One region of the Priestia sp. JV24 genome, then DNA from elsewhere that is predicted to be linked to it. Evidence: riboswitches for the same ligand, from Rfam matches in the RefSeq annotation. Region 1 holds a riboswitch; each other region holds the start of a gene.
The links. Region 1 has a riboswitch for lysine ahead of OK414_RS13335 (amino acid permease). Riboswitches for the same ligand answer to the same signal wherever they lie in the genome.
Positions count from the first base shown of each region.

Region 1 (3,174 bases):
AAATAAGATGAGATGTAGGTTACAAAACCGTCTGAATTCAGCCGAATTAATCTTCCTCCTACATGCAGTGTAAACGTTTCTATCACTTTTCCATTTTGACATAAAGCGATGTTAGCAGTGCCTCCTCCTACATCAATATTGGCAATTACTGCATTTGTTTCAGCGGAACGTTGGATTGCTCCTGATCCTTTTGCTGCTAACATTCCTTCCAAGTCAGCGCCGGCTGTTGCAACAACAAAATCCCCAGCATGTTCGGCTAGATAGTGAAGGATACTTTCTGCATTTTGCTTTCTAGCCGTTTCTCCTGTAATGATCACAGCACCTGCCTCCACTTGATCTAAGGAGATTCCTGCATTCTTATACTCTTGTTCTAGTAGTACCGTTAATCTTTGAACATCGATTTCAACCTCGTTTAGCATAGGGGTGGTATAGATAGAACTTGCATACGTTACGCGACGATCAATAATTTGACAGCCTGGCAGCGTAAACTGATTTTGTTGATTTGCTATTAACAGCTTGCTTACAATCAGCTTTGTTGTGCTTGTTCCGATATCTAAACCTATGCTCGTTATCCATTTCTGTAGCATGCTATCAATCCCTTATCTCGTTTGAATATGGTGATTATCATAAAACAGTTTTTTGAATATTTCACTAACTATGTTATCAAACCTGACACACTTTTGTGTAAACAAAGGTGACAAATGACAAAAAAGACTAAATCTTGGTAGATTTAGTCTTTTTGCTTATGATGAGTGTGATTTAGTTACAATCATTCTTGATGCGGATGGAATTAACAGTGAAAGGATAACTAGACATGATAGCAACGACCCAATCATCGAAATCCCGTTCATCGAGAAAGAATACCATAGGACAGGCATTCCTTTTGGTGCAGCAAATCCCCAAAATATTAAGCCTGCAATGAAATGGCAAAAATAACGAGCGAAACTTCCTATAATTAAAGATAAAATAATAAAAAAGAAAGCTTTTGATCTTTGATTATTAGCTAAGTATCCTTTAATAGAACTAGAGAAAATCCCGCCAAATCCAATAAAGGTAACAGCGATAACATACTCTATAAAAGCTTGCAATGGGGTTAAAATATATGCATTTCCTAAAGCTAATTGCAATATTCCCCATAAAAATCCGGATAAAGCTCCTCCTTTGACTCCCCATCGAAAGCACATAATAAAAATAGGAACCATAGAGAACGAAATGCTTACGCCTATTGCAATTTTTATAGAAGGTAAAAGATCAATTAAAAAAGCCAATGCTGCAAAAATAGCTATTTCAATTTTAGCCTGTAAAGGTAATGCTTTATTCACGTTTCTCACTCCTGTTTTTGAATCATTCATATCAAACGGTTTACACAGGAGTAAGCAAATATATGCTACTATTCCCACATTCCTGCGCTAGCGTTAACTAACAGGTTCGAAGGGTCTGAACAATTTGTTCACTCTCAGCACGGCGGCTCCCCCTGTGGTACGTTCGGATATTTATGTAGTATTATGACAACATTCATTATACCATATGTAACAAAATAGATTCGAGAGATTTCAAAGATGTTTCTATTTTCTGAATCTATTTTTTATAATGACAATCGTTTTAGTATTTGGTATACTTCTTTTATGTCAATTGAATATAAAAAACCCTCATCCTAATCGATGAGGTAGAGGTCGCAGTTTTTAATAGTAAAGTAACGGAAATGCAGAGAACATTGAGGATGTTGCTTGAAAGGAAAAATTGCCGAAGTTTAGATCACTTCTCGGTTGATTTAAGCTGGGGCTGTCTCCGAACAGGAACAGAACTGTCACATCATGCGAGTGATGTGAAGAGCTATCTTCACGGAAGGTTGACGCGGTTTTCAGATTTAAAAGCGCGCACATATACTGCGGGCTTTTTTTATGTTATCCCGTCTCTTTCCGTACATTCGAAAGGAGTATTTATCTATGCAAGAGCAACAAGAATTAAAACGTGGGTTGAAATCTCGCCACTTAACGATGATTTCATTAGGAGGAGCCATCGGAACCGGCTTATTCCTAGCAAGTGGTGGAGCAATTCACACAGCAGGACCTGGGGGAGCGCTTTTAGCTTACGCTATCATTGGCGTCATGGTTTACTTTTTGATGACCAGCCTAGCGGAGCTCGCAGCTTATATGCCTGAAGCTGGTTCGTTTAGTACGTATGCATCTCGTTTTGTAGATCCATCCTTTGGTTTCGCTCTCGGATGGAACTATTGGTACAACTGGGCTATTACAATTGCAGCTGAATTATCCGCTGGAGCCCTTATTATGAAATTTTGGTTCCCAAACTCTTCTTCTATTTTATGGAGTGCCCTGTTTTTATTAATTATGTTTGGGCTTAACTACCTTTCTGTAAAAGGATTTGGTGAATCTGAATTTTGGTTTTCGTTAATTAAAGTAGTAACGGTTATCATCTTTTTAGTTATTGGCATTATGATGATTTTTGGTATCTTTAACAATGAAGCACCAGGGTTTAAAAACTTCACGCTTGGTGATGGACCCATTCACGGTGGATTCTTTACTGTCTTAGGTATTTTTATGGCTGCTGGTTTTTCATTTCAAGGAACAGAGTTGCTTGGAGTCGCAGCTGGAGAAAGTGAAGATCCGGAAAAAACGGTTCCTCGCGCAGTTAAACAAGTCTTCTGGCGCATCTTGTTATTTTATATTTTAGCTATTTTTGTTATTGGGATGCTTATTCCATACACAGCCGATTCATTAGCAAGTGATGATGTGCGAGTAAGTCCATTTACTTTAATATTCGAACGAGCAGGTCTGGCGTTTGCAGCATCAGCTATCAATGCCGTTATTTTAACAGCCGTTTTATCTGCTGGTAACTCAGGTATGTATGCTTCTACGCGTATGCTGTGGAACTTAGCGAAAGATGGAAAAGCACCAAGGTTCTTAGCAAAAGTAAATAAACGAGGCGTTCCGGTGAATGCTTTAATTGCAACGGCACTTGTCGGTACACTTGCATTTGGTGCTTCATTTTTTGGAGACGGTGCGGTATACACGTGGTTACTTAACGCTTCTGGTATGTCTGGTTTTATTGCTTGGTTAGGAATTGCCATCAGCCACTATCGTTTTAGAAGAGCATTTGTTGCCCAAGGTCATGATTTGAGTGAACTTCCATATCATGCAAAACTTTTCCCTTTTG
Region 1 is NZ_JAPCIN010000016.1:173,777-176,950, forward strand. Features, by position in the region: gene OK414_RS13325 (ethanolamine ammonia-lyase reactivating factor EutA) at 1-587, opposite strand, end outside; gene thiT (energy-coupled thiamine transporter ThiT) at 744-1,352, opposite strand; TPP riboswitch at 1,385-1,485, opposite strand; lysine riboswitch at 1,660-1,844, shown strand; gene OK414_RS13335 (amino acid permease) at 1,947-3,174, shown strand, end outside.

Region 2 (3,174 bases), on a different contig from region 1:
CAGAAGTATCTACATTATGTAGCGGATTGTAAAGTGATGCGCCTAAAAAGCCTAAAACGGCTGAAACAGCAGCAGTGGCGACAAACACAACGGCAATTCCTAGCATAATTTTACCAAGACGTTTCATTTCGTTCATGTTTGCAATCGCCGAAGCCACACTAAAAAAGACAAGGGGAACGATAATCATGAACATCAAATTGAGAAACAAATCACCAAAAGGCTTCACGACTGCCACATCGGGTCCAATAGCATATCCTGCTATCCCGCCAATTAAAATAGCGAGAAGCAGAATAAGCGATGATCTGTACGTTTTAAATACACTTAAAACCATAGTTAGATTTCCTCCAAACAACAATAGCTTCTTTACTACGCAAGAACAGCTATTATTTGCTCATTGCATACGTAGTAACGACTGGCTTTACATCTTTACGCACCAAATCTTCGTATGTTTCTCGCTCTACAGCAAGACGAGCTTCTCCCTTTTTTACAAATACAACAGCAGGGCGCGGAATACGGTTGTAATTGCTAGCCATTGAATAGTTGTAGGCACCTGTAGAGGACACTGCTAATAAATCTCCTTGATTAACGCGCGGTAAATCAATATCCCAAATAAGCATATCTCCTGATTCACAGCATTTACCCGCAATTGATACTGTTTCATCTTTTTTATCCGTCACTCTATTAGCCAAGACAGCTTCATGTTTTGCATCGTAAAGAGCAGGACGGATATTATCGGTCATACCGCCGTCAACTCCTACGTATTTTCGTACACCTGGAATCTCCTTCGTTGATCCAATTGTATAAAGCGTTGTACCTGCTTCTCCTACGATGCTTCTTCCAGGCTCAATCCAGACTTCTGGAAGAGTATAATTCTGTTCAGTTAACGTGCGGCTTAGCTTTTCTGTCAGTGCATCTACATAATACTCAACTGGAAGAGGAGAGTCGCTTTCGGTATAACGAATACCAAAACCACCACCTACGTTTAAAACTTTTACTTCAAATTCCATTTTATCACGAATGCTGAATAAGAAATCAGTTAAAATATCAATGGCGCGAGAAAAACCATCTACTTCAAAAATTTGCGAACCAATATGACAATGAATGCCTAAAAGATCGTAGTAAGGCTTTTCTAACGCAGAACTTACCGCTTTCATGGCTTGGTCATTGGAAAGACCAAATCCAAACTTGGAATCTTCCTGTCCGGTCATAATATATTCATGTGTATGGGCTTCAATCCCTGGAGTAACACGCAGAAGAATAGATGCTTTCTGTTTGCGCTCAGCTGCTAAGGCATGCAAAACTTCAAGTTCGGTAAAGTTATCAACAACAAAACAGCCAATATTTGCATCAAGAGCCATTTCCATTTCTTCAATCGTTTTATTATTTCCGTGAAAATGAATGCGTTCAGCTGGATATCCAGCTTCAAGCGCTGTAAATAATTCGCCTCCTGAGACCACATCTAGTGACATATCAAGCTTCGTTAAAAGGCTAGCCATTTCCATACAAAGAAATGCTTTCCCTGCATAGGCGATTTGATATGAAAATCCGCTTCTTCGAAAGGCTGAATGGAAGGCCTTGCATTTCGTTTCAATTAATTCTTGATCGTAGATGTATAGAGGAGTGCCGTATTGTTTTTTCAGTTCGACCGTATCGCACTGCCCAATTTCTAAATGATTGTTGCTGTTAATTTTACTCGTTCCATGTAAGTACATAATTCGTATCCCTCCATTTAAATCATTTAACTATAACTTTGAACTTTGATGGTCAGTAGAAAAACACAAAAAAGACCCGTGAAGTGATGTTCACGCGTCTTGGTTTCATAATAATAAAGTATTATTACATTCTAGGCATCAACATCTCTTCAATAGCTCTCCACAAACCAAATGGTTTGTGACAGCTCAGCATTTATTCAATACTGAACCAGTATATGAACACAATGGATGTTTATATACTTCGGCACGAAATCCCTTTTACTTATCTTCACAGACTCCATTAGTCTCCAATAAGTGACTCTTGATTTCATGCACCTCTATTCTCAGAGAGGAAAATTATATTTAAATGTAATTCCTATTATATTTCCTTTTTCTCCGTCTAGTCAATGAAAAGTTAAGGCATAGGAATATCAAAAAAAATAAATAAGAAAGCTATGAAGCTTCCAGATAGAATCCAAGCAGCCAGTGCTGTCTTCTGATGAATGATTAAAAGTGAGAACGTGACAATATTGAAGAGAAAAGAGCACAGCAGCGACCATCCATAATGATGAGTGATACTGTGATTAACATAAGCAATGAACTCAATCACAGTAAATAAAAGCGCCCACAAAAGAATCCACCACAGGCTACCGCTTACATGCAGCGGCAGCCTTCCTAAAAAAACCGGTATAACAAACGGATAAATAATTAAGGTTATTCCAAGGGAAACCATTAGGTGATCGGGTAGAAAAAGGTGATCAATACCAACAGGGTAAAATACCCATACGCGGTGATGAAACAGCAGCACTTCATAAAGCAAATTCCCCGTGACCCAAAACAGCAAAGTAGGATAGTATTCTTGATACCTTCGCCACTTGCCAAATAGTAAACCAAGGATGATGAAAAATAATACAAATGAAGATTGCATGCGCTCTCCTTAAAATAATGGTTATTTCTTTTTATTTACATATTATAGAAATTTTATTCTCTCCGCTTTTATTCAGAAACTATAATAGAAAAGCCGTAAGAAACAGCGTTAAAGACGTACTACCACTATTTATGGCTTTCTTCACCCTGCTATAATCTCCGTAAAGGAACTTTTAACACTTTTGTTCACGAGATGAAAGGAGCTATATGTTAAAGGCCGAAGGACGTAAAAATAAGCTCAAAATAGCTTCACCTAGTATGTGACTTCTTTTTTTGCTATGCTAAAGTTGCGTACATATAGCATGAGAATACTAGAAGAAAGAAAAGGGTGTTTTGGTATGAAAACATACATCGTAGTTGGAGCTGGGATACTTGGAGCTTCTACAGCATATCATTTAGCAAAAGCAGAAGCAGATGTGACATTGATAGATCGCAAAGATGCTGGTCAAGCTACTGATGCAGCAGCAGGAATTGTTTGTCCATGGCTTTCGCAGCGTCGAAATAAAGCATGGTACCGCTTAGCAAAAGGCGGCGCTAAGTACTATCAAACATTAAT
Region 2 is NZ_JAPCIN010000015.1:517,633-520,806, forward strand. Features, by position in the region: gene OK414_RS11980 (dicarboxylate/amino acid:cation symporter) at 1-331, opposite strand, end outside; gene lysA (diaminopimelate decarboxylase) at 384-1,712, opposite strand; lysine riboswitch at 1,858-2,040, opposite strand; gene OK414_RS11990 (CBO0543 family protein) at 2,107-2,619, opposite strand; gene OK414_RS11995 (NAD(P)/FAD-dependent oxidoreductase) at 2,957-3,174, shown strand, end outside.
Region 2: it holds a riboswitch for lysine, as region 1 does, so the genes downstream of both, lysA (diaminopimelate decarboxylase) here and OK414_RS13335 (amino acid permease) in region 1, are expected to answer to the same signal.

Region 3 (3,174 bases), on a different contig from region 1:
ATCGTTGCAAAAGTAAGAATAAGCCGAAATCGAAATATGTTATCTGAAAACTCTTCTATTGTCAACTTAATAAAAATGCATAACTACAGAAAAGAAATAAGGGTCGGTTATTTTCTTCTCTTTTTATTCATTTTCTTTAGAATCTTCTTGATAATGCTCATTTAAGTATGGGTTCTCTGTCGTAGCAAAATTAACAGATTGAAGGCTAGTTTCAGGATCCATTCCATAATAGCCTTTTAGTTCCGCATTTTCTAGCTCGCCACTTCTAAGTTTTGGTTCTTTTTTCTCTTTCATGCTGCACCTCTTTTTTCTTATAAATCAAGGACTGGAACCATACGGTCTTCATCATGTGTTCCTCTCGCATGAACGGTAGCTATACTTGATGTTTCATCTACACTTTTAATCCAAATAGGAACTCCGTGGTAATGAACATCAATTTCCTTGGGGGAAGAAAGAATTTGTTTAGCTCGATTTATTTCCATGTTATCACCTCATTTTTTAGTATGTCCTTGTGATGCATCAATTAAAAGATAAAGCTATATTTCCTCACCAATAACTTGACTACATTCTATAACTCACTTCGTCAAAAATTAATCTATTCCTTAACCTTACAAAAATCGAACATCAATGGGTTTGCTTAACCTCATTTTATTCTTTAATTCGAATACGTATAAATATGAAAAATGAGCACATACTGTACCTAATCAGATTCCTCCTTTTGCTGACGAATCGTTTCTCCTTTAATATGTTAAGTTTACAAAAAACATCTGTCTTCACAGGTGTTTTTTATTTTGAGAAAATATATTATTTGTATACAAACTAAGTTTTATTTTACTTCTAGTAGGGGAATAAAATAGTAAATTAAATCGGAGAGGATGAGGGATTTATGTTAGAGATGGAGGTAAAGAACCTTCAAAGGTCAGAAACTAAATTTAGAAAGGCTGAATCAGAATACTTAAATAAGGCAATCGAAGAATATTTCGTTCGTCGTACATACCATAATGCACCAGTAGTTGATGCACTTCGATATGTACTAACGATTGATAATAAAAGGGAACGTTTAGAAAGTGCCGTTGAACTTTTTGGAGATAATATCAAAGAAGTAAATAACCAAGATATTATAAACTATTTAAATCAATGTAGATGTTATAAGGAAATAAGAGATACAGTCTAAATTTGATGCTATCTTATGAAAAAATTTATAGTTCATAAATAACCAAAAGAGGATTGGAGATATGAACTATAAACAAAAGGATTATTATATTAGCGCAAAAGAAAATGAATATTATAAAGTACTAAATGTAGTCGATTGGATTTGAGTCAATAATCCGGAGGCATTCTCTCAAAAATAAGGGTAAGGACTTAATTACATGGTGTCCATAAAATTATACTTAAATGATTCTTGCGTGAAAGGAAATTTACTGTTATATTAAATTCAATTAAATATTTTCTTATTTCAATATTTTTTGAAGTGAGGATAGAGGTGCAAAGATCATAAGTATACAATTTGAGGAGAATGAGATCCAATGACAATTGTGGAAAGGGGTATTTGCCGAAGCTGAAAGAATCTCATGTTCTTGAAGCTGGTTCTGCTGTTGAATAAATACAGAACTGTCATATGGGAAACTGTATGGAGGGCTATCTTACGCACGGAAACTATTTTTGATAAATATTGTTTCTACTGCAGCAACGAATCCCTCGTTGCTGCTTTTTTGCGTTTCTTATGAATGGCTCTGACCCCTCTAATTTTAAAAATTTTATAAAGGGTGTGTAGTTATGAATTTTGGCCAAGTATTAACAGCAATGGTTACCCCGTTTGATCAGAATGGCGAAATTGACTTTAACGCGACGAAAACGTTGGTTGAGCATTTAATTACAAATGGCACAGACGGCTTAGTTGTAGCTGGTACAACTGGAGAGTCTCCAACATTAACCACAGAAGAAAAAATTGAATTATTCAAATGTGTTGTAGAAGCTGCTGCTGGAAGAGTCCACGTCATCGCTGGAACTGGCTCAAACAACACGCAAGCTTCGATGAGCTTAACGAAACTTGCAGAGGAAACAGGAGTCGATGGTATTATGCTCGTTGCTCCATACTATAATAAGCCGTCTCAAGAAGGCTTGTACCAGCATTTTAAAACGATTGCCGAATCAACCTCTCTACCAGTTATGCTTTATAATATCCCAGGGCGAAGCATAGTTAACATTTCTGTTGAAACAGTTGTTCGTCTATCAGAGATCCCTAATGTTGTGTCAATTAAGGAAGCAAGTGGCAACTTGGATGCCATGGCAGAGATTATTAGCAAAACACCTAGCGACTTTACACTATACAGCGGCGATGATGGGTTAACAATACCAGTATTAGCAATTGGCGGGGCAGGAGTTATTTCAGTTGCTTCCCACATCATTGGCAATGATATGCAAGAAATGATTAATGCCTTCAAAAATGGCGATGTCCAAAAAGCTGCTGCTACACATCGCAATCTGCTTCCAATTATGAGAGCATTATTTATTGAGCCAAGTCCTTCACCAGTAAAAGCTGCATTAAATCTAAATGGAATACAAGTTGGCGGTGTTCGTTTGCCAATGGTTCCTTTAAGCAATAAAGAGCAAAGTGCACTAGAAAAAGTTCTGCAAGCTAGCGGCATTAACGCTACCTGTTGAAATAAATAAAAACAGGTTAGGAGAGAGAGCATAGCTAAAACGACCGATTCAATCGATACATTAAGGCAAGATTGGTACCCAAAGCTCAAGATGGATGAATCATCATTTAGCTAACTTCTAAAAATAGAAAAACTCCCTTAACGCATTGGGGGAGTTTTTCTGTTTTTTTATGTATGTATACTATATACATCTTCAGTTGCCATCCAGAGGGAGACCTATTTCACTATATGTTCATTCTTCTGTCGGTATTGGTGCAAGAACTTATATCTTAGTCAACACGATTCCGCATAGAGTAAGAATAATTCCTATTAATTGATATTTTTTAAGTCTCTCTTTAAAGATAATTAAGCTCCCGATTAAAACAACAATACAATTTAAACTAATGATTGGATAAACCACACTGGATGGACCTTCCTTTAGGGCGAATAAATAACAGCTGTAACCAATCGTACTTAATATACCAACTAGTATACCTATCTTTATTTCAATTTTATGTGCAGTTAATTTTTT
Region 3 is NZ_JAPCIN010000012.1:534,013-537,186, forward strand. Features, by position in the region: gene OK414_RS08400 (hypothetical protein) at 124-294, opposite strand; gene OK414_RS08405 (H-type small acid-soluble spore protein) at 312-482, opposite strand; gene OK414_RS08410 (hypothetical protein) at 887-1,174, shown strand; lysine riboswitch at 1,471-1,649, shown strand; gene dapA (4-hydroxy-tetrahydrodipicolinate synthase) at 1,777-2,664, shown strand; gene OK414_RS08420 (DMT family transporter) at 2,926-3,174, opposite strand, start outside.
Region 3: it holds a riboswitch for lysine, as region 1 does, so the genes downstream of both, dapA (4-hydroxy-tetrahydrodipicolinate synthase) here and OK414_RS13335 (amino acid permease) in region 1, are expected to answer to the same signal.